Regions from separate parts of the Lysinibacillus sp. FSL M8-0355 genome, predicted to be linked through region 3. Evidence: riboswitches for the same ligand, from Rfam matches in the RefSeq annotation. Region 3 holds a riboswitch; each other region holds the start of a gene.

Region 1 (5,788 bases), 1.6 Mb from region 3:
AATATTGAACAAAGTCTACAGCTTGCAACAGGCATAGTTGATCCTAAAAAAGCGACTCGCCTTGTATTATTAACAGATGGCAATGAGACAAAAGGAGATGCTTTAGAATTTGTCTCCAGATTGAAAGGTGCCAATATTAGTGTGGACGTTGTACCTTTTAGTCTACCAGTTGTCCATGATGTGTCGCTCAAAAGCTTTGTCTCTCCTCAGGTTGCTTATGTAGGAGAGCAGCAACAATTAGTAACAGAAATTCATGCAACAGCAGCAGGGCAAGGGGAGCTGTTATTATATGAAAATGATGAACTAATTCATCGCGAGGCAGTTGAGCTGACGGAAGGTACAAATGTGTTTACCTATAAACACGCAGCAACAGCTGAAGGACTTGTAAAATACGAAGCAGTTATTCAAGTTGGGCAGGATGCTATTTTTGAAAACAATAAATTAACAAGTGTCACAATGGTACAAAGTGAACCCCATTTACTCATCGTCAATGGCTATGAAACAGCTTCACCTATCGCGGCAGCACTTGGTAGTCAATCCATTGCCTATGATGTTGTCGATCCTAAAAGCCTACCAAATGAACTGTCCAGTTATTTACAATATAATGCGATCATTTTTGACAATGTGCCTGGTCATTTAGTTGGTGAGGCGAAAATGAGTGTGATTGAGCAAGCAGTCAAAAACTTTGGGGTTGGTTTCACGATGGTTGGTGGAGAAAATAGTTTTGGTTTAGGAGGCTATTTTAAAACGCCAATTGAAACGTTATTGCCTGTGGAGATGGAAATTAAGGGCAAGGAGCAATTACCTTCATTAGGGCTAGTCATAGTGCTGGATCGTTCTGGCAGTATGCATGGCTCGAAGCTAGAGCTAGCTAAGGAAGCAGCGGCACGTTCTGTTGAAATGCTACGAGATGAGGATACATTAGGCTTTATCGCCTTCGATGATCGTCCTTGGGAAATCATAGAAACCGCACCTCTTAAAAGTAAAGAAGAGGCAGTGGATACCATTCTATCAGTAACACCAGGAGGCGGAACAGAAATCTATAGTTCATTAGCTAAAGCCTATGAAAATCTCGCCGATTTAAAGCTTCAACGTAAACATATTATTCTTTTAACCGATGGGCAATCACAATCTGGGAATTATGAGGATTTAATTGCTGAGGGAAAAGAAAATGGTATCACTTTATCAACAGTAGCGATTGGACAAGATGCTGATGCTAACTTACTCGAAGCACTTAGTGATATGGGTAGTGGACGGTTCTATGATGTTATTGATGAACAAACCATTCCTTCTATTTTATCTCGTGAAACAGCTATGATTTCTCGTACCTATATTGAGGATAATCCGTTTTATCCAGCAATTTATAATGCCGCAGGATGGAATTCGCTATTTGCCAATGGCGTCCCTCAAATGAATGCTTATATTGGAACGACAGCTAAGCAAGGGACAACCGTAATTGCAGAAAGTGAGAAGGAAGATCCTGTGTTAGCACAATGGCAATATGGACTCGGTAAAACATTTGCTTTTACATCCGATTCAACGGGTAAATGGACAGGAGATTGGGCAAGATGGCAGGACTGGGGAACATTTTGGCAGACGCTTATTTCACAAATGTTGCCAAGCTATAATGATGTTGCCTATGATGTGAGATTAGAAGCTGATGGCTCCTTTATGATTACAGACCCTACAAATGAAGCCGCATTTTTAGACATTGTAGCGGTTAATGAAGCAGGGGAGGAGTTAGAAACTCAGTTAGAAACCATTTCAGCCTCCCAAGTTCGAGCTGTTGTACAGGCCGAACCTGGATTGATTTTCTTCCGTATAGCGGATGAGCAGCAGGCCATTTATCAGGCAGGCCTAAGTGTTCCTTATAGTGCTGAGTATGAACTGCTCCCTGTTAATGAAAAACTGGTTGAAGAGTTAACAAATCAAACAGGGGGAGCCGTTTTAAAAGAACCACAAGATGTGTTCCGTGACTTTACAACCAAAGGAGCGGATCGACAAAACATTGCCACATGGCTTCTTTTAGCAAGTATGCTTCTATTCTTTATGGATATTACCATAAGACGTTTTGGGTGGAGTTTCCTAACAAAAACGAATAAAAAAGAGCAGCCAATTGAGGAGAAACCTGTACAAGCAGAAGACACGAACGTAGCCCAGCTATTAAAGGGTATGAAAAAACGATCATAATAGAGTGAAGGCAGTGCAAAATCATTCCATTTTGCACTGCTTTTTTAAATGCTTTGAGGTTTTAAAAAATGGTGGTTTCCGCTAGGAAAGGGGTGCAAAGGTGATTGACACAGTGCAGCCTTCGAAAAGTGCTTCTCGGGGGAGAGAGACGCTCATAAAGAAACGAACCCCGCTCAAAGACTAGAAAAGAAATCTTCTCGCACATCTTAAAGGATTTCCAAAATCAAAAAGCACTCAGCACCACTCAATAAAGCGAAGAATTAAAACTCTTTACTAGTACCGATTTTCGCAAAGTGCTAGCTACCATAACACCTAAGATGGCCCCGATGGTACTTGATGTTAAAAAGGCTGGCATGAAGAATAATGCGGCTACGGATGTCTCCATAAGCAATTTTGCATAGGGTACGGCAATAAGTGAAGCTAAAATACCAGTGCCAAAAACTTCGCCGAATCCTGCTAGCCATGATTTTCTACTGTATTTGTAGGCAAGGGCCGCACACAATGCTCCAATGACGCTACCAGGAATCGCTAAAAGAGAGCCTGTACCAGTAAAGATACGAATGATGGCTGTCACAAAGGCAACTAGAACTGTTGGCACGGGTCCTAGTATAATAGCTCCTATTACGTTAACAGCATGCTGAACGGGGTAGGCGCGTGCGATGCCTGTTGGTATGGATACAAAGGTAGATCCTGCTACAGCAATCGCTACTAATAAAGCCATGATTGTCATTTTACGAATTGACATAAGGTTCACTCCTCTTGAATAAAATCATGAGGGAAATTAAAAGGCCGCTTCCTTTAAACAATAGGAAGCGGCCTTGCATAGACAATGACAATAGCAAGTAGCGCCACTTCCCTCCGCTAGTATGAACTAGATCAGGTTCAAAGGGTCCGTACATCATCATATACGTCTCAGCCTTTTAAAGGCTCCCCCAGTGGTAAATATCATTCAATTTTATTAACCAACATTAATGTAACATAATGTTAAAAATAGTCAATGATTTTTCTGACTATTTCGTATCAGGATGCATTAGATGAGGTGCTTTTTTCAATGTCCAGATGAGTGCAAGGAAGAAGCAGGCTAATAATATGATAGATCCGAAAATATATGGACTGTTCATATTCCAGTCAAATAGTAAACCTGCTAAGGCTGGTCCAATCATATTGCCAAGGCTCATGTAAGCATTATTCAAGCCCGCAGCAAACCCTTGTTCTTTCTCTGCAAGCTTTGAAATTAGTGTATTTACAGCAGGACGAATTAGTGTTGTTGCTGTAGAGAAAATAGTTGCTACAACTAATATAAGAGCGAAGCCAGATACAAACAATATTAAGAAAATAGCAACAGATGCAATAAATAAATTGACTAACACAACTTTCATTTCACCAAAGCGATTAAAAAGTGGTGTAATCACAAACATTTGTACAACTACCCCAAAAGCACCACCGACAACTAAAATAATCGCAATATCTACGGGTGTGTAATTAAACTTTTCTGTCACAAATAATGACAAGGTTGTTTGGAAGTTGGCAATTCCGAACGAGAACACGAGCATGATAATGAGCATAACGAAATAAGGCATATGTATGGAACGAGCCATTTGCTTCGCCAGATTTTCTTGCTTTTGCTTGTCATGTGAAGTGTTTGGTTTAGTAGATGGTAATAAAAAATAAGATAAAACAGATGCAAGTATGGCAGCAACTCCTGCCGTGAAAAATGGAAAATGTAAACTAACCTTTGCTAAGAAACCACCTATTCCTGGCCCTATCATAAAGCCCAGTGACATAGCAGCACCCAACATACTCATACCTTTTCCACGTTCCTCGTAGGTAGTAACGTCAGCTACAAATGCCATAATAGGAGGTGCAACAAATGCGGAACCTAGACCGCCTAAAAAGCGTGCTAAAAATAGCATCCAGACGTCTGTGGCTAGGCCAAAACCGATTTGTGCAAGACCTGTCACAATAAGACCGAAAATAATTAAATTTTTCCGACCATACTGATCCGAAAGATTCCCAGCAATTGGAGAAAATACGAATTGAGCTAAGGCGAACGTTGCAATTAGCATACCTAGAACTTGTCCTGCTGCACCAAAAATTTTTAAATACTCTGGCATGACAGGAATAATAATTCCAATACTCCCCATTGCGATAAACATATTAAACATTAAAATATATAAAGCCGCCTTATTGGACTTCTGCTGGGTCATCGAATGAACCCCCTTTTTATAATCAAATATACTAAAGTCTATCATAAGATATCCTATCATCATATCGGTTGAAAGTCTGAAATGAAACATACCTGCTAGTGCAGCAATACCAATCCACGATGTAGAAAACAATAAACAGACAATAGGTGAAGTGCTGCCAAAAGCAGGAAGATAATAGAGAAAGATCTATCGACAAAATAAAAATTCATCGATAGACCTTTATATGCTTTAACGAATACTCATTTTAAATTCTAAAAACAATTCATTATATTTCCCTAAATAGTCTGGTCCTAAATTTTTGTAAACTTCTAATGTATCGCGTTGTTCTTCAGAAGGATAGTAGCGTTCATCAGAAACAACTTCTTCATCCATTAAGTCCATAGCAGCGATATTAGGCGTAGAGTAGCCTACATAATCGGCATTTTGTGCACCCGATTCAGCACTTAGCATGAAATTGATAAAGGCATGGGCACCGTCGATATTTTTCGATGTTTTAGGGATGACCATATTATCGAACCATAAATTCGAGCCTTCCTCAGGTACAGCAAAGTCTAGCTCCTCATTTTCATACATCATATCTGCTGCTTGCCCAGACCAAGTAAGGGCTACAGTGGCCTCATTGTTGATCATTAATGGTGTAATTTCATCTCCAATGATGGCTTTTACATTTGGTGCAAGTGTGATTAATTTATCAGTAGCCTCACGTAGTTCCTGATTGTCTAGTGAATTCAAGGAATATCCGAGACTGTTTAAGCCCATTCCAATGACTTCACGAGCACCATCCACTAAAAAGACTTTTCGTTTTAAGGATGGATCCCATAAATCATCCCAAGAAGAGAAATCTAAATCTCCCACAAGGCTTGGATTGTAGACAATGCCTACTGTTCCCCAGAAATAAGGGACCGAATATTTATTGTCATCATCGAATGGTAAATCTAAAAAGTAAGGATCGATATTTTTAAAATTAGGGATTTTTGTTTTATCTAAAGGAATCAATAAATTTTCTTCCTTCATTTTTTCTATCATATACTCAGATGGAACGGCAATATCATATGCTGTTCCACCTTGTTGAATTTTGGTCATCATCGCTTCATTGGAATCAAATGTCTCGTAGATGACATGAATGCCTGTTTCTTTTTCAAATTGTTTCAACAAGTCAGGATCAATATATTCTCCCCAGTTAAAGATTGTTAACGTGTCTTTTCCACTTTTACCGCCGCCTGCACTTAAGGCGTCAGCCGCATAGAATAAAAGGGCTGAAACAACAAGGATGGCGATGGTAGCTTGAATTAATGACTTCATCGTTGTCCCTCCATTCTTTTACTCGTACGACTTGTAATGAAATAATAACCAACAACGACTAACACCGTAACAAAGAATACCAAACCAGA
Region 2 (5,788 bases), 2.3 Mb from region 3:
ACGGTGCAGGCTGCTGAATCTTCGGCTGCTATTATGAGTGAACGTTTCAAGAAAGCAAATACGGCATTGCAAACAACAAAGCAAATCATTGAAAGCATGCAGAAGAATAATGCTTTATCTTCCAAGGGTGTCTTAGACATTATGGAAAATAATCTAGCTAACAATGATGATTTACTTGGTGTTGGAGCAATCTTTGAGCAGGGTTCTATTATGTTAGATGCAAATGCAGAGGCTACTTTAGTCGATTCCAAAAAACGTTTTGGACCATACCTAAGCAAAGATGATAATAAGATCAGCACCACTTTAATTGAAGGGGTCGATGATAAAAGTGTTTCTGAATGGTACTGGGTGCCAAAAGAAGACGGACGCGCAGTTTTAACGGAGCCGTATGATTACAATGTAAATGGAAAGAACGTATTAATGACAACCATTTCAGTGCCGTTAGTCAATGCTTCTGGATCGTTTTTTGGTGTATTGACGGCGGATGTATCGATAGATTTTTTAAATGGATTAACAGAATCTGTTGCACCAGAGGGTGGTTATGCGGGCATTATTACGAATAAGGGTGTACTGACAGCCAACAGTTTTGGTGAAGAGCTAGATGGGCGCAATATGCAAGAGGACCCAGCTTGGACAAGTATTAGTAAGACCATGGAAAATGATGAGCTTACAAGTATGTACGTTGATTCTAAACAGTTTAAGGAAAAGGCATTTAATGTATTTGCCCCAATGATTTTAGAGGATATTGACGAGACGTGGACTGTTCAAATTGTATTGCCTGAATCAAAAATTCTAGAGACATACAACCACGTCTTTGTATTTACAATTATTTCTTCTATTATTATGGTTGTTTTGATGACAGTTGCAAGTGTGCTATTCATTTACAAACAGTTAAAGCCACTCCAATTTTTGCGTGCATCCATTGAAACAGCTGCAGAAGGGGATTTAACACAAAGAGTAGAGGAGAAATATATTAAGTCTGATGAGATTGGTGCAGTTGCACTGGCTTATAATAATATGCTGGATAAAACCAATAGTGCAATACAAACAGTGCTAAATTCTACGACATTATTGAACCAATCTTCTAATCAAGTGCATGAGGTCTTTAATGAAATAGTAGCTTCAAGTCAAGAGGTTTCAGTAGCAATCAATGAAATTGCACAAGGTGCATCGAAGCAATCAGAGGATACTGAAGAAACCAATTATCGAATGATGGATCTATCTGATCAGATTGATGCCATTACGTCACTATCCAATGAGATGGATGAGCTATCTCATAAAACAAGTGCAACGACAGAAAAGGGATTGCATGAGGTTAATAGTTTACGTGAACATAATATAGAAACAAATGAGATGAATGGGCGTATTCAACAGCAAATGGAATCATTAGCTTCTAACATTGCCAATATTAATCAAATCATCGCTTCTATTCAAAGCATTACAGAGCAAACGAATTTGTTAGCTTTAAATGCAAGTATCGAGGCAGCTCGTGCTGGCGAACATGGAAAAGGGTTTGCAGTAGTAGCAGAGGAAGTAAGAAAGCTAGCAGAGCAATCTAAAAATGAAACAGAAATTATTAAGAGTACGGTAGAAAGTATTCTCGAAAATTCCCAACAAACAGTAGCTGTTATTGCTTCGAATGCAGATTTAATGCATTCTCAAAATGAGTCCGTACAAAGCACACAAATGGCCTTTAAAGATAGCAGTGACTTGTCACGTTCAATTGCAGCTTCCATTAGTGAACTAATGAGTAAGCTATCTAGTATGTTAGAGCATAAAAATCAAGCAATTATGGCCATTCAAAGTATATCTGCTATTTCAGAGGAAACAGCTGCCTCTGCTGAACAAGTAAGTGCTTCTGCAATGGATCAACAAGCAGAGTTACAAAAAGTAGCAGAGTCTATTCAAAATATGAATGATATATCAAATGAACTGCAAGAAGTCGTAAATCGATTTAAGCTAGCGTGAAGAAAAAGGCTGCCTAAAATATATAGGCAGTCTTTCTTAATGGTGAAGGGAAGAGACATTGACCTGTTAGCCATTCAGCACTACTATAATGAAGGGAAGGGGGTCATCAATATGATGTATCTCGGAATGATTTTCTTTCAAATTGTTGCACCTATTTTAGTGTTGCTTGTACTTGGCGCTATACTACAAAAGAAATTTCGTTTTAACTTAAAAGCATTGTCTCAGCTTATTACATATTGCTTTATGCCAGCCGCTGTTTTTGTGAATTTATATGAAACACGTGTAGAGCTGTCTGTTCTGGGAGAAGTCGGGTTATTTATTGTGCTTTTTATTGGGAGTCAAATGATACTCAGTCATTTTTTAGCGAAAGGGCTTGGTTTGGCCAAAACGGAGGCAGCCGTCTTTAAAAATAGTGTTGTGCTCATTAACTCTGGAAATTATGGTATTCCAGTGGCCCAAATGATTTTTGTAACACAACCTATTGGTGTAGCCATTCAGGTCATGCTCGTTATATTTCAAAATATGACAACTTATACATATGGTTTGTACAATTTAATTTCCTCTACGAAATCGGGTATGACAATCATCAAAGATTTCTTTAAAATGCCCATTATTCATGCGCTAATTATTGGTGTCGCTATGAACTATTTTAATATTGGTATACCGCAGTTTATCAAAATACCTGTAGAGCATGTCGCAGATGGATTTATTGCTGTAGCCTTAATTACATTAGGCGCACAATTATCACAGCTTGAAATCAAATCTATGTTTAATAAAACGGTTTTTGTTAGCTGTTTTACAAGATTAGTTATCGGACCAGCTGTAGCATTGGTCATTATTTATGTATTGGGGTTAGATGGAGTTGTCGCACAATCTCTGTTTATAGCCAGTGCCTTCCCAACATCTCGCAATAGCTCTAGTCTAGCATTAGAATACGATGTGGAATCAGCTACAGCTGCGCAAACTGTTTTATTTTCAACCATTGTGAGCTGTCTAACGGTAACGATCGTGATTTATCTTGCGGAAGTATTATTTACTTAGTTGGATGAAAATTTTAAAATATTGAATGGAAAACTTCCATCTCTTAGAAATATCTGCTACACTAGCATCAAACTAAATAGTATTAACTAGGGGAGTCTGATGAGTCAGGCTGAGAGGGAAACGCTTAGAAGTTTCTTGACCCTTTGGACCTGATCTGGCTCATACCAGCGTGGGAAAGTTAAGAAGCTATTGCATCGTATGTCGTGTGCAATTACTAGACCTTTACATTCATGGCCGGATCCAAAAAAATATTTTGGATTCGGCCTTTCTTTATTTGTTGGAGTGAGCTAGATTTTCGGTCCTTGTATCAAATTACATTTAAGGGAGAGAAGTAGCTCATGTCAGTAGTTAGTGAAAAGAACATTACGATTATGTCTAGCTTTGAAGGAAGCAAAAAAGTGTATGTGGAAGGATCACGTCCAGATATTTTAGTACCTATGCGTGAAATCGCATTAAGCCCAACGACTGGTAGCTTTGGGGATGAAAAAAATGCCCCTATTCGAGTATATGATACGAGTGGTCCATACACAGATCCGAATTATCACGTTGATATTACAAAGGGTCTGCCTGCTTTGCGACGTGCATGGATAGAAGAAAGAGGAGATGTTGAGGAATATGAGGGGCGTACGATTAAACCTGAGGATAACGGTTTTCGTCGTGTTGATGATCCGCGCATTCAAGAAAATGTTTTCCCTGAATTGGAGCGGAAGCCTTTACGTGCAAAAAGGGGTAAAAATGTAACACAGCTTCACTATGCACGAAATGGAATGATAACGCCGGAAATGGAGTTTGTGGCGATACGTGAAAACATGGATCCTGAATTTGTTCGTTCAGAAATTGCAGCAGGTCGGGCTATTATGCCTTCTAATATTAATCACCCTGAGGCAGAGCCGATGATTATTGGTCGCAACTTCCATGTGAAAATCAATGCAAACATTGGAAATTCCGCGGTGTCGTCGTCAATAGCAGAAGAAGTTGAGAAAATGACATGGGCTACACGCTGGGGTGCCGATAATATTATGGATCTCTCGACTGGTAAACATATTCATACAACGAGAGAATGGATTATTCGAAATGCTGCAGTGCCAGTGGGAACGGTGCCCATTTATCAGGCTTTAGAAAAAGTAAATGGCATAGCCGAGGATTTAACGTGGGAAGTTTATCGTGATACGCTCATTGAGCAAGCAGAGCAGGGGGTTGATTATTTCACGATACATGCGGGTGTTCTTTTACGCTATGTACCTCTTACAGCAAATCGTGTAACAGGCATTGTGTCACGTGGTGGTTCAATTATGGCACAGTGGTGTTTATTTCATCATCAAGAGAATTTCCTTTATACACATTTTGAGGAAATCTGTGAAATTATGAAGACATATGATGTTGCTTTTTCTTTAGGAGATGGCTTACGCCCAGGTTCCATTGCAGATGCCAATGATGAGGCCCAATTTGCAGAGCTTGAAACGCTGGGTGAATTAACACAAATCGCTTGGAAGCATGATGTTCAGGTGATGGTAGAGGGGCCAGGTCATGTACCGATGCATTTGATAAAGGAGAATATGGACAAGCAATTAGAAGTTTGTAAGGAAGCGCCTTTCTATACATTGGGCCCATTAACAACAGATATTGCGCCAGGATATGACCATATTACCTCAGCTATTGGTGCAGCGATGATTGGCTGGTTTGGTACAGCGATGCTCTGCTATGTGACACCGAAGGAGCATCTTGGCTTACCTAATCGTGAGGATGTTCGAGTAGGAGTTATTACTTATAAGATTGCTGCCCATGCAGCTGATTTAGCGAAAGGACACCCAGGTGCACAACAACGGGATGATGCATTGTCAAAAGCACGCTTTGAATTCCGCTGGCGTGATCAATTCAATCTATCATTAGATCCAGAACGTGCGGTTGAATATCATGACGAAACGCTTCCAGCAGAGGGGGCAAAAACAGCGCACTTTTGCTCAATGTGTGGCCCTAAATTCTGTAGTATGAGAATCTCACAGGATATTCGTAATTATGCTAAAGAAAAAGATTTAAATACGACTGAAGCTATTCATCAAGGTATGCAGGAAAAGGCAGAGGAGTTTAAAAAAGCGGGGAGTCAGATTTATCAATAATGAAGGAAGGCTTATGTCAAAGTATAGACATAAGCCTTTTCTAATCATAAAAAAGCTCCATGTGAATGACAGATTCACATGGAGTAAAAGTTGAATTTGGATATCAATAATAAGTGGACTATTAAACGTTAGTTGGTTGTTTTACATATGGGTTTGTAAGGTCCATACCTTCTAACGAAAGACCCATCGCTTTTGCGACACCCTCACCATATGCTGGGTCAGCTAAATAGCAGTGAAGGATGTGACGGCGTTTGATGAATTCTTCAACAGAAGCCATATCATTCGCTGTATTTTCAAATAGACGTTGTTGCTCTTCTGTAGTCATTAAACGGAACAGTTTACCTGGTTGCTCAAAGTAATTGTTATCATCTTCACGGAAGTCGTGAATACCTGCATGACCATCAATGCGTAATTCAGGCTCTTTATGGTCTAGGTTATGCTCCCATTCACCATAGCTATTTGGTTCATAGCCTAATGTAGAACCGAGGTTGCCGTCAAAGCGCATTGCACCATCACGATGGAAGGTACGGAATGGACATTTCGGTGCGTTAACTGGCAGCATATAGTGGTTTACACCTAGGCGATAGCGTTGTGCATCTGCGTATGCAAAGATACGACCTTGTAACATTTTATCTGGTGAGAAGCTAATACCAGGAATAATG
Region 3 (5,788 bases):
GAGGACTGTGCTAAGGTCATATAAACGCCTATTCCTTTTTTTGCACCAAGCCACTCCGCAATAACAGCGCCCATCACACTATACGTCGCAGCAATTTTTACACCTGAAAAAATCGTTGGGTATGCATGAGGCCATTCAAGCTTCCAAAAAGTTTGCGCCTTTGTAGCACCAACCATGGCAAAATAATGCTTTAATTCAGGTGCTGTTTGCCGAAATCCGTCCATTGCCGCAATAACAATGGGGAAAAAGCACACGAGGCAAATAATGATGAGCTTTGGTAATAAACCAAAGCCAAACCAAATAATGAGCAATGGTGCTAAGACAAGAATAGGGATATTTTGCGACATAATTAAAATCGGATAAAACAACTCCCGAATAAATGTAAATCGATGCAAGACAATCGCCACCATTAATCCACAGGCAATGCCAATGGCAAGTCCTAATAAAGCTAATTGCATCGTAGCCCAAGCATGTGGTAAAAAGGTTTGATAGGCTTTAAAAGCTTCCAACAAAATACTACTTGGTGCAGGTAATAACCAATGAGGAACTTCAGCCACATGCACAATGAGCTCCCACACGAATAAGAGGAAGGCGATAAAAATAATCGTCCTTCCCTTTTGCAAAGCTTGTTTCATTACTGGTATTTCTCCGTTAATGTATCCATTGTTATACCAGTTGGCTGATATAATATTTTCACTTGTGTAATGACATTGATAGCACCAAGCTCAATCATCTTGTCATTCATTTTTTCAATGATTTGCAGCAACATTGACAGCTCACCTTCCATCGTCGTTTCCAACGGATGTACCTCATATTTCACACCAGCAGCATCTATCACAGCAATCGCCGCATCGACATACGGTATAACATCCTCAAATTTCTCTGTTTTTGGAATGATTTGAACACTGATTAATGAATTCGCCATCTTATTTGGTCTCCTTTTTAGGTAAGAAATCGTTTGTAAAGGCTTGTTTCGCATTAAATTCGCCCTCTAACACGTTGTTGCTAGACATCCATTTTGCATAGTTTTCCCATACAGAAAGCTTTTGCTCTCCCCATTGCTTGGCATCATCCTGATATTTATCGGCTAGCCATTCCTGACTTTTATGCACTAACGCTTGATCTAAATCGGGAGCCGCTTCTATTAAAATATCAGCCGCCTCACTTGGATGCGCTATGGCGTATTCATAGCCCTTCGATGCAGCCGCCACAAACGCTTTAACTAGGTCAGGATTGTCCTGGATCATTTTTTCATTTGTAGCTAGAACAGGTGTATAATAGTCCAGCTGATCACTATAATCTGTTAAGTACAGCATATTAATCTTTTCACCCCGTAGCTCAGCTTCAATACCTGTCCACGCGTAATAAATCCAAGCAAAATCAATATCCTTTTGCATCATCGTGAAAAAATCTAAATCTCCTGCATTGACGATATCTAGTTTATGAATGTCTGCCTTTTCTGTTTGCATCAATGATTGTAAGACAGCTTGCTCTAGTGGAGCCCCCCAACCGCCATAGGTTTTACCTTCGAAATCCTTTGGTGATGTAATACCTTTTGATGCAATAGAAGCAAAGCCAGATGTATTATGTTGAATAATAGCGGCAATGGAGACAAGAGGCACATCTTGCACACGAGCCTGTGTAATCCCTTCCTGATAGCTCACACCAAACTCTGCCTTGCCAGAAGCAACAAGCTGATCGGCTCCTGCCTCCCCAGGCATAATAATGTCAACATCTAAGCCCTGCTCCTCAAAATAACCGAGTTTTTTTGCGACATACAGCCCTGTATGATTTGTATTTGGTGTCCAATCTAAGACCACTGATACTTTTTTCAGCTGATCAGTAGCCTGCTTGTCCTCCTTGTCACTACAGCCCACTAACGTTAAAAGTGCAGCCACTAGAATAAATAACCATTTTTTCATGCGAAGTCCTCCTAGTTGATAATGTGAAAGTGTTCATGATTGAATGTTGTCACCAGAAAGAAAGCGTATGCGTTTGGCAAGATATTGCTTGAAAACATAAAAAAACGCCTAGGATTCCTCCCAGACGTATTGCAATCAATCTTCAAAACTTTGCTTTTTTGAATAGATGTTCCCTACGCTGGTACGAGCCAAATCAGGTTCAAAGGGTCAGCGTCTATCGGACACAATCTCAGCTAGCAACTACTAGCCCCCCTACATTCTTGTGCTATGAACTTTTCGTTGATTATTATACCCATAGTTACGCTAAAATGACAAGATGCTATTTTTGACTAACGACTGCTCTCGTAAAAAAACCCAGCACTCCTAAGAGACTGGGCTTATCATTAGCTTAGTTTCTGTTCTTTTTTAGCCGTTAAAACATGGGAAATAGCCCCATCTGTTGCAATATCCACTTTAAACGAACCGTTGGAATGGCGATCAGCACGCGTCAATGTTTGGACATCAATGAGCTCTTGTACACCTTTTTCCGTTTCAATCACTATTTGCTCCTCATTCGTTGCTTGAATAACTGCCACAATACGGTGAGGATTTGCTTTTAATTCTGTTAATACTTTTAGACCACGTTTTGCACGACTTGCCACTTCAACTTCTGCAACATTCATTTTCTTCACGGCTCCACGCTGTGTGACGATTACCACATATTGTGTAGCATCAGGCTGTAGCACATTGACACCGACTAAGGCTTCTCCATCCTTTAACGTGATGCCTTTGACACCGCCTGTTTTCACTCCTGTAACTGGCAATTCCTCCAGTGGGAAACGAATCGCATAGGCTGTATCCGTTGTTAACATCAGTTCCACATCATCTGTCACAAACGATGCATAGATCATCGCATCGCCCGCTTTGACATTCATTGTTTTTATTGGCTTCGAATAACGCGTCACCGCATAATCTGCCAGTGGGGAGCGTTTAATTTGACCATCTTTTGTAGCTGTTAAAATATACGTATTTGGCTGTTCGAATGTTTCAAAGCCATACACTGCAATAATAGACTCATCTTCCCCTGTTGGCACAATACTTGAAATATGCTGTCCAAGATCCTTCCAGCGAATATCAGGTAGCTCATGAACAGGCTGGTAAATATAATTGCCTCGATTTGTGAACAGTAACAGATGATGCTGTGTATTTAAGGTTGCTTCATACAATAAGTAATCCGAATCCTTCATCGCAAAATCCTGACCATTGGAAGCGGCATGTGAACGTGTGGATGTACGTTTAATATAGCCATCCTTTGTCACCGTCACCACAACCTCTTCACTTGGCACAAGGACATCTAGCGTAATTTTAATTTCTTCTATTTCCTGCTCAATTTTCGAGCGACGTGGCTCTGTGAAGCGTTTCTTAATCTCTAGTAACTCTTGTTTAATGACACGTACAAGCTTGGCTTCACTTTGTAAAATTCCTTCTAGCTTCGCAATCAACTTATTTAACTCGTCTTGTTCTTGACGAAGCTCTGTGATGTCTGTATTCGTTAAACGATATAATTGTAAGCTAACGATCGCCTCGGCTTGTACCTCTGTAAAATCAAACTTCGCTTGTAAATTAAGCTTCGCATCCTTCTTATCGTTAGAAGAACGGATTGTCGCAATCACTTCATCTAAAATGGAGAGTGCTTTAATTAACCCTTCTACAATATGAGAACGATCCTTTGCCTTTTGTAAATCATAAATCGAACGGTTCGTCACCACTTCTTTTTGATGCGCAATATAGGCATCTAGCAATAATGGCAATGTCATCATCGTTGGACGACGATTATGAATAGCAATCATATTAAAATTATAAGCTACCTGTAAATCTGTTGTTTTAAATAGGTATTGTAAGATTCCTTTTCCCGGAACATCCTTTTTCAGCTCAATCACAACACGTAAGCCTGTACGGTCTGATTCATCTCGGATTTCCGCAATACCCTCTAAACGTTTATCTACACGTTGCTCATCAATTTTTTTCACAAGATTCGCTTTATTCACATCATATGGTAATTCCGTGATGACAATTTGCTCTTTGCCACCCTTGATCGGTTCTACTACGGCTTGCGCACGGACAATGATTTTACCTCGACCTGTTTCATAAGCCTTTTTGATGCCATCTACCCCTTGGATAATCCCACCTGTTGGGAAATCCGGCCCTTTAATCACAGTCATCAATTCATCTACTGTCACGTGCGGCTTGTCTAAGCGCATTAACACAGCATCCAGCACTTCATCTAGCGCATGCGGGGGAATATCTGTCGCATAGCCAGCCGAAATCCCTGTAGAGCCATTGACTAGTAAGTTTGGAAAACGTGCAGGTAAAACAGTTGGTTCCATATCTTGATCATCAAAGTTTGGTACAAACTCGACCGTTTTCTTGCCAATATCTCGTAACATTTCACCAGCAATAGCAGACAGTCTCGCCTCTGTATAACGCATCGCAGCTGGAGGATCACCATCAACCGAACCATTGTTACCATGCATCTCAATAAGCATATGACGTGCCTTCCAGTCCTGACTCATACGTACCATTGCTTCATAAACAGAGCTATCACCGTGCGGATGGTAATTACCGATTACGTTCCCGACAGTTTTTGCGGATTTTCGAAATGGTTTATCCTGTATATTGCCTTCTGTAAACATTGCATATAAAATACGACGCTGTACTGGTTTAAGACCGTCACGTGCATCAGGCAACGCGCGGTCTTGAATAATATATTTACTATAGCGACCAAAACGATCACCCATCACTTCTTCTAGCGGTAAATCTTGAAACTTTTCTGTACTACTCATGCTTGGTCCTCCTCTTGTTGGATGAATTCATTTTCTAAAATATTTGAATCATCCTCCATACCGAAGTCAACATTGGCTTCGATCCATTTACGACGCGGTTCTACTTTATCACCCATTAACGTCGTGACACGTCTCTCTGCACGTGCACCATCCTCGATTGTGACACGAATTAATGTCCGTGTCTCAGGGTTCATTGTCGTATCCCATAGCTGGTCAGCATTCATCTCACCAAGACCTTTATAGCGCTGCAATATGTAACCCTTTCCAACTTTCTGGATGGCCTTTTGTAAATCGTTTTCTGTCCAAGCATATTCAATCACTTCTTTTTTACCAGTACCTTTTGATACCTTATAAAGTGGTGGTAAAGCGATATAGACTTTGCCTCCTTCAATGAGTGGACGCATATAACGATAGAAGAACGTTAAGAGCAAGACTTGAATATGTGCCCCGTCCGTATCCGCATCGGTCATAATCACTACTTTATCGTAGGCTGAATCCTCCACAGCAAAATCCGTGCCAACACCTGCTCCAATCGCATGGATAATCGTTGAAATTTCTTCGTTTTTCATAATGTCCTGTAGCTTGGCTTTTTCTGTGTTGATGACCTTACCGCGCAAAGGCAAAATCGCTTGGAATGTACGATCACGACCTTGTTTGGCAGAACCACCCGCAGAATCACCCTCAACTAAATACAACTCATTCTTGGCCGCATTGCGAGACTGAGCTGGTGTTAATTTGCCTGATAGAATCGTACTACCTTTTTTGCTTTTCTTGCCATTCCGAGCGTCCTCACGCGCTTTACGAGCCGCTTCTCTTACTTGTTGCGCACGGATTGCTTTACGTACAAGAGAAGCCGATAACTCTGCATTTTCCTCTAGCACATACAAAATTTGCTCTGACACTACGCTATCTACGGCTGAACGAGCCTCACTTGTACCAAGCTTGCCCTTGGTTTGTCCTTCAAATTGTAATAAATGCTCTGGAATACGAACAGACACGATTGCTGCTAAACCCTCACGAATATCTGTCCCTTCAAGGTTTTTA
Region 4 (5,788 bases), 1.6 Mb from region 3:
CGTACAGCGTATGAGGAAGCATTTAAACGTTTGCAACAGATGAATGGTTTTGCACAAGCATGCCAGGGCTTTATAAAAAAAGTGGAAGAAACAGCGAGAGAGCTTCAGTTACTTGAACAAGAAGCTGGTCGAGTAAAGGAACTCTATGGATTATTAAACGGACAAAATTCGAAAAAGCTGTCCTTTGAGCGATACATTCAAATTAATTACTTAGACCAAATTACCGATGCCGCTAATATTCGTCTTTATCACTTATCAAATGGTCAATTTGAGCTTAGACGTTCTGATAGACTAGAAAAGCATGCGAAGCAAAGTGGGCTTGGGCTTGATGTATATGATGCCTATACGGATCAATTACGTGATGTGAAAACATTATCCGGTGGCGAAAAATTTAATGCTTCCTTAAGTCTTGCTTTAGGAATGGCAGATGTCATTCAAAGCTTCCAAGGGAATATTCATATTGAAACCATGTTTATTGATGAGGGCTTTGGCTCGCTTGATGAGGAATCTTTGAATAAAGCAATTGATACATTAATTGCTTTACAGGATTCTGGTCGTATGATTGGCGTGATTTCTCATGTGCCTGAATTAAAATCGGCGATGCCAGCGGTCTTACATGTAGAAAAAACATTGAATGGACATAGTCAAACCCACTTTGAAGTGAAATAAATAAAAGGCGTATTTCCAAAACAAGGGAATACGCCTGCTGTTTATTTTTTTCGAGGGGTGGCTGTAGGCGTTGTCCCTTTTTTTGCAGCCATTACTTTTTTCACGATAGGAATAACAATAGGTGCTAATTTTACGGCGGTTTTCACAACATTTGATACTTTCATTCAAAAACAGCTCCTTTTACAATTACTACTACCTGTTTCGCTTAAAAATGAAACATTAACGAATAACACGAACAGCTTGAATAATATTCCATATTACAATTCCTAGTGAGACGATGGCATAAATGGCAAACGAAACGAACCAAATAATCAACATCGTATTATTGCCGGACGTTGGATCCAAATTAAATGTAGAAAAAACAAAGACAATAAAGAACAGAATGCCGAAAACAAAAGGAATTAAATGAGAGATAAGTGCACGAATTGAATGTCTTTTTACGTCACTATCTTTCGTAATAATGTACACAATTAATGGGACGATAAAAGGGGCGAAGAAAATACTTAAATAACTAAAGGCAGATAAAATTTTTTGGTTCTCCATAGTTGTACCTCCTTTTGTAATATTTACGCATGAAAAACAGCAAAGTTTCAAAAAAATAATATATGGAAGAGGTTGTAATCCTTCTATCCTTTGCGTACAATGAGAATGTTCAAATAAATTCAGATGTAACGACCACAAGGGGAGCTGATGATGTCAGCTGAGACTGGGCACGTAATGCCTTGACTCTTTGAACCTGTAAGTTAACGCTTGCGTAGGGATGTGGATAGAAACCGACACTAGTACGATGTGAGGCTCTGTCCTGGCATCGTTTTTTCATTCTTGAGGGAATAAAAAGGTGTCAGAAAGAGACATATCAGCGCATTTCTATTCCTGCTCTTGTATCCTACATCGGAACAAAGGAGAGAATATATATGGACAAAAAAAGACTATTAATGCTTGTGGAGATTGCGATATTTGCAGCAATCGGTCTTGTGCTTGATCAGGTTTCCTTTAAAGTATGGGCACAAGGTGGTTCTGTTAGTCTAGTCATGGTACCTATTATGTTAATAGCATTTCGCTGGGGCTTAGTAGCTGGGCTAACAACTGGATTACTCGTGGGTGTAATGCAAACCATGTTTGGTGCTACGATTGTGCACTGGCTACAAGGATTCCTTGATTATGGTGTTGCTTTCACAGTTGTAGGATTAGCGGCGGTTGTGCGTGGACCCGTGTTGGCGGCTGCCAAAAATGCCAACAAAACAAAAATGGCATTTTACATTATATTAGGTACGGTACTTGCGGGCTTTTTACGATATGCAGCCCACACGACGGCTGGCGCTGTATTTTTTGCAGAATATGCTGGCGATCAAAATGCATGGATCTATTCCATCATCTATAATGGTACATATATGCTACCAGCAACTATTTTAACGGCAATTGTAGGCGTTCTTTTATTCACAGCTGCTCCACAATTAATGCAAAGAAAAGCATAAAACATGCCCCTCACATTTGTGAAGGGGCTTTTTTGTCGCAAATAACTCTTTGCGCACTTCGCAAAGTAAGGAAGCATACAATATTTAAAGCGTTTATCGTTATACGCATAACAAGTTATGTTATATTAAAGTATAGATATTAGATGAAAGGGACGTTATACATGATTGTAAAAACGCAAGAAGAGATTGAAGCTTTTAAAAAAATAGGACGCATTTGTGCTGAAATTCGTGAAGCGATGAAAGCTGCCACAAAACCAGGTGTTACAACATTGGAGCTAGATGAAATTGCTGGCCGTATGTTTGCAGAGGCTGGCGCGATATCTGGTCCAAAGGGAGAATATGATTTCCCAGGGTATACATGTATTAGTGTCAATGAAGAAGTGGCGCATGGTATCCCCGGAAAACGTGTTATTCAAGAAGGGGATATTGTAAATATCGATGTTTCTGGTTCATTAAATGGCTACTTTGCTGACACTGGTATTTCATTTGTGGTTGGTGATGGCTATGAGGACAAAGAAAAGCTATGTCGCGTTGCCAAAAGCGCCTTTGATCGAGCAATGACAAAGGTAAAGGCTGGGTCTAAATTAAATCAAATTGGTAAGGCAGTTGAACGTGAGGCGAATGCTAATGGCTTAACTGTTATTATGAATTTAACTGGTCATGGTTTAGGTCAATCTTTACATGATGAGCCGAATCACATTTTAAATTACTATGATGCATGGGATTCTACAATTATGAAAGAAGGTATGGTGCTTGCGGTTGAACCGTTTATCTCAGCGAAGGCAGAGCATATTGTAGAAGCTGGTGATGGTTGGACATTCATTACACCTGATAAATCACTTGTAGCTCAAATTGAACATTCAGTCATTGTAACAAAAGATAAACCGATTATCCTAACATCATTAGACGAAGAATAGAATGCAATGAAATGAAAAATCCTGCTTACCAATTTATTTTTGGTAGGCAGGATTTTTTTTAATAAATAAAATACCAACAAAGAGAACACCACATAAAAAGAAGGCGGCGGTAGTGACAAGTAGCTCATCAAAACCATTATGTAAGGCGATTCCTATATAAGCCCAAATAAAAACACTAGGAAACAAAATATCAAAGTGATGGAAACGGATATGTAGCGCAAGTGCTCCACCTAATGTCAGCAAAATTACTGCCCAAAGAGGCGTACTAAGACCAAAGCCGTTCCAACCATAAGCCGTTAACGTAAAACTGATATTCGTAATAAAAATAAATGTCATCCATGCAAAATAAATGGAGAAAGGAATACGACCCGACATTGCTTTGTCATGAAGAGGGTACGTATTATACAACATAAATAAATACAAGACTAAGAGTAATGTAATGCCAAGTGAAACAATAAATAACTCATGATGCCATACGTATATCATCAATGCTTGCAATATATTTATGCAGCTAAAAAGCGCAGACTGTTTCATAGTTGTCTTTTTGATATTCATAACTAACCAATAACCGAGTAAAAAATAAATAAGAATCCAAATTACATGACTTACACTAACTGGTGCAAATACTACAGAAAAGCGATTAGCGATTTCTAGCATAGATTGACCGTTGATATTCACGAAAAAGGATGAAAAGGTTAGGATGAGTGAGACAAGATAAGAAATTGTCATCAAGATAAACCGAGGCATGTTTTCCTCTCCCTTCGTGTTAGATTTTATAGGGAAAAGACAAATAAGTATAGTGCTGTCACTATTTTTATTATAACGGAAACTTTCAACAATGTATCGTGTTGTTTTGCTCGTAATATCTACAATTTACCATCTCAATAGGCATCTATATATTTCTTTAGTACAATAAGAATATCCAACCAAAAGGAGTGAAGTTTCATGGCACAAAATTTGAAAAACCTAGACCTATCCATTGAACTAGATAAAAAGATGTATAAAAAGAAATTAAAAGTACTCCAATATGAAATGTTAAATGCACAGCAGTTTTTACTAAAAAACAAAATAGGTTTAATCTTAGTATTTGAAGGAATGGATGCTGCTGGTAAAGGTGGCGCGATCAAACGATTGATTGAACGTGTAGATCCGCGCGGTTATGTGGTACACCCTATCTCAGCTCCACAGCCACATGAATTACGCTATAACTATTTACAAAGATTCTGGAGAAAATTACCGCAGCATGGACAAATCGCTATTTTCGACCGCTCATGGTATGGACGTGTACTAGTAGAGCGTATCGAAGGCTTTGCAACAAAGGATGAATGGTCTCGTGCGTATGAAGAAATTAATAATTTCGAGAAAATTTTAACTGCGGGAGATTACATAATTATTAAGTTCTGGCTACATGTTTCAGATGAAGAGCAATTAAAACGCTTTAAAGAACGTGAAGAAAACCCTTATAAATCTTGGAAGCTAACAGACGAGGATTGGCGGAATCGAGAAAAATCACCACAATATATTGAAGCGGCGAATGCAATGTTTGACAAGACAGATAAAAAGGATGCTCCATGGATTTTAGTTGCTGGAGACGATAAAAAACATGCGCGTGTTCAGGTGCTTCAAGAAACAATTGCACATATTGAACGTGAGGCTCAAAAACGTGGTCTTCATCTAACAAATGTATTAGCTAATGGACAGCTAGAGGATGCTGATTCATCCAGTTTAGAAATAATAAATGAGAAAAAGCAAGAACAAAAAACAAAATAATAAAATGGTGCTGCTGTAACAATAAGACATGAGCTGTTTTAGTTGTAGCAGCATCTTTTTTTACATACAATGAAATAAAACTAGGGTTTACAATCATTAGATTGTAGCCAATGTGAACAGAGAATGAGAAATGTACTGATATTTATTGGAAGGCTAGTGTGGAGAAATGGTGCTTAAAATTTGGAATTTATTAAGAAAAAAGGGTGGGAATGTGGTAACGATAAAGGGGGAAAAATGCTACATCCGCACATTCCAAGAAAAAGATGCACGAAGTTTATCGGGTCTCGTAAGCCGCAATAAATACTTTTGGTCTGTATACGAGCCACTACAAAAACCTGAATATTATACAGTTGATGCTCAATATAAAAAAATTCAAGAGAGTCTCTATTTAATGGAGTCAAAACGAGAATTTACTTTTGGTATTTTTGAGCATGGAACAAATAATCTAATAGGGCATATTGCACTTTATGCTGTAAAACGCTTACCGTACTCAAGTGCATTTGTTGGCTATGCGATGGATGAAATCTATGTAGGCAAGGGAATCGTCACAGAGGCTGTAAATATGGTGGTGAGATTCGCATTCGATCAAATTGGTTTACACCGTGTAGAGGCATATGTCTCTACACAAAATAACCCCTCTATGCGCGTATTAGAGAAGGCTGGATTTCAACAAGAGGGTCTGCTAAGGAGGCTACTGTATATTAATGGCCGATGGGTAGATCACTATATGTATGCGCGTTTAGAGGATGAATAGAAAAACAAGTGCCTATCCTTCACGAGAGATGGGCACTTGTTTTTTATTAGCTATTATTTGCTACCGTCTTCAATTAAATCAAGATGACCTGTATTCGGATCAATGATTAAACCATGAACAGGAACGTCTTTCACCATTAATGGGTGATTACGAATCGTATCGACACTTTTCTTAACACTTGTTGCTACGTCACCGAAACCACG

Evidence for each region. Region 3 has a riboswitch for thiamine pyrophosphate ahead of MKY46_RS12340 (ABC transporter substrate-binding protein). Riboswitches for the same ligand answer to the same signal wherever they lie in the genome.
Region 1: another riboswitch for thiamine pyrophosphate. It lies ahead of thiW (energy coupling factor transporter S component ThiW); the one in region 3 lies ahead of MKY46_RS12340 (ABC transporter substrate-binding protein).
Region 2: another riboswitch for thiamine pyrophosphate. It lies ahead of thiC (phosphomethylpyrimidine synthase ThiC); the one in region 3 lies ahead of MKY46_RS12340 (ABC transporter substrate-binding protein).
Region 4: another riboswitch for thiamine pyrophosphate. It lies ahead of thiT (energy-coupled thiamine transporter ThiT); the one in region 3 lies ahead of MKY46_RS12340 (ABC transporter substrate-binding protein).

The regions. Positions count from the first base shown of each region.
Region 1 covers NZ_JBBPAI010000001.1:913,446-919,233, forward strand. The annotation lists gene MKY46_RS04255 (VWA domain-containing protein) at 1-2,190, shown strand, start outside; gene thiW (energy coupling factor transporter S component ThiW) at 2,435-2,935, opposite strand; TPP riboswitch at 3,027-3,134, opposite strand; gene MKY46_RS04265 (MFS transporter) at 3,201-4,397, opposite strand; gene MKY46_RS04270 (ABC transporter substrate-binding protein) at 4,626-5,699, opposite strand; gene MKY46_RS04275 (ABC transporter permease) at 5,696-5,788, opposite strand, start outside.
Region 2 covers NZ_JBBPAI010000001.1:231,078-236,865, forward strand. The annotation lists gene MKY46_RS01080 (methyl-accepting chemotaxis protein) at 1-1,968, shown strand, start outside; gene MKY46_RS01085 (AEC family transporter) at 2,080-3,009, shown strand; TPP riboswitch at 3,088-3,202, shown strand; gene thiC (phosphomethylpyrimidine synthase ThiC) at 3,348-5,126, shown strand; gene MKY46_RS01095 (catalase) at 5,248-5,788, opposite strand, start outside.
Region 3 covers NZ_JBBPAI010000001.1:2,514,342-2,520,129, forward strand. The annotation lists gene MKY46_RS12330 (ABC transporter permease) at 1-635, opposite strand, end outside; gene MKY46_RS12335 (thiamine-binding protein) at 635-925, opposite strand; gene MKY46_RS12340 (ABC transporter substrate-binding protein) at 927-1,922, opposite strand; TPP riboswitch at 2,076-2,186, opposite strand; gene parC (DNA topoisomerase IV subunit A) at 2,306-4,744, opposite strand; gene parE (DNA topoisomerase IV subunit B) at 4,741-5,788, opposite strand, start outside.
Region 4 covers NZ_JBBPAI010000001.1:4,107,552-4,113,339, reverse strand. The annotation lists gene MKY46_RS20150 (SMC family ATPase) at 1-669, shown strand, start outside; gene MKY46_RS20145 (hypothetical protein) at 711-833, opposite strand; gene MKY46_RS20140 (DUF4870 domain-containing protein) at 889-1,212, opposite strand; TPP riboswitch at 1,340-1,447, shown strand; gene thiT (energy-coupled thiamine transporter ThiT) at 1,584-2,144, shown strand; gene map (type I methionyl aminopeptidase) at 2,306-3,061, shown strand; gene MKY46_RS20125 (hypothetical protein) at 3,095-3,808, opposite strand; gene MKY46_RS20120 (polyphosphate kinase 2 family protein) at 4,007-4,831, shown strand; gene MKY46_RS20115 (GNAT family N-acetyltransferase) at 4,998-5,585, shown strand; gene MKY46_RS20110 (beta-class carbonic anhydrase) at 5,639-5,788, opposite strand, start outside.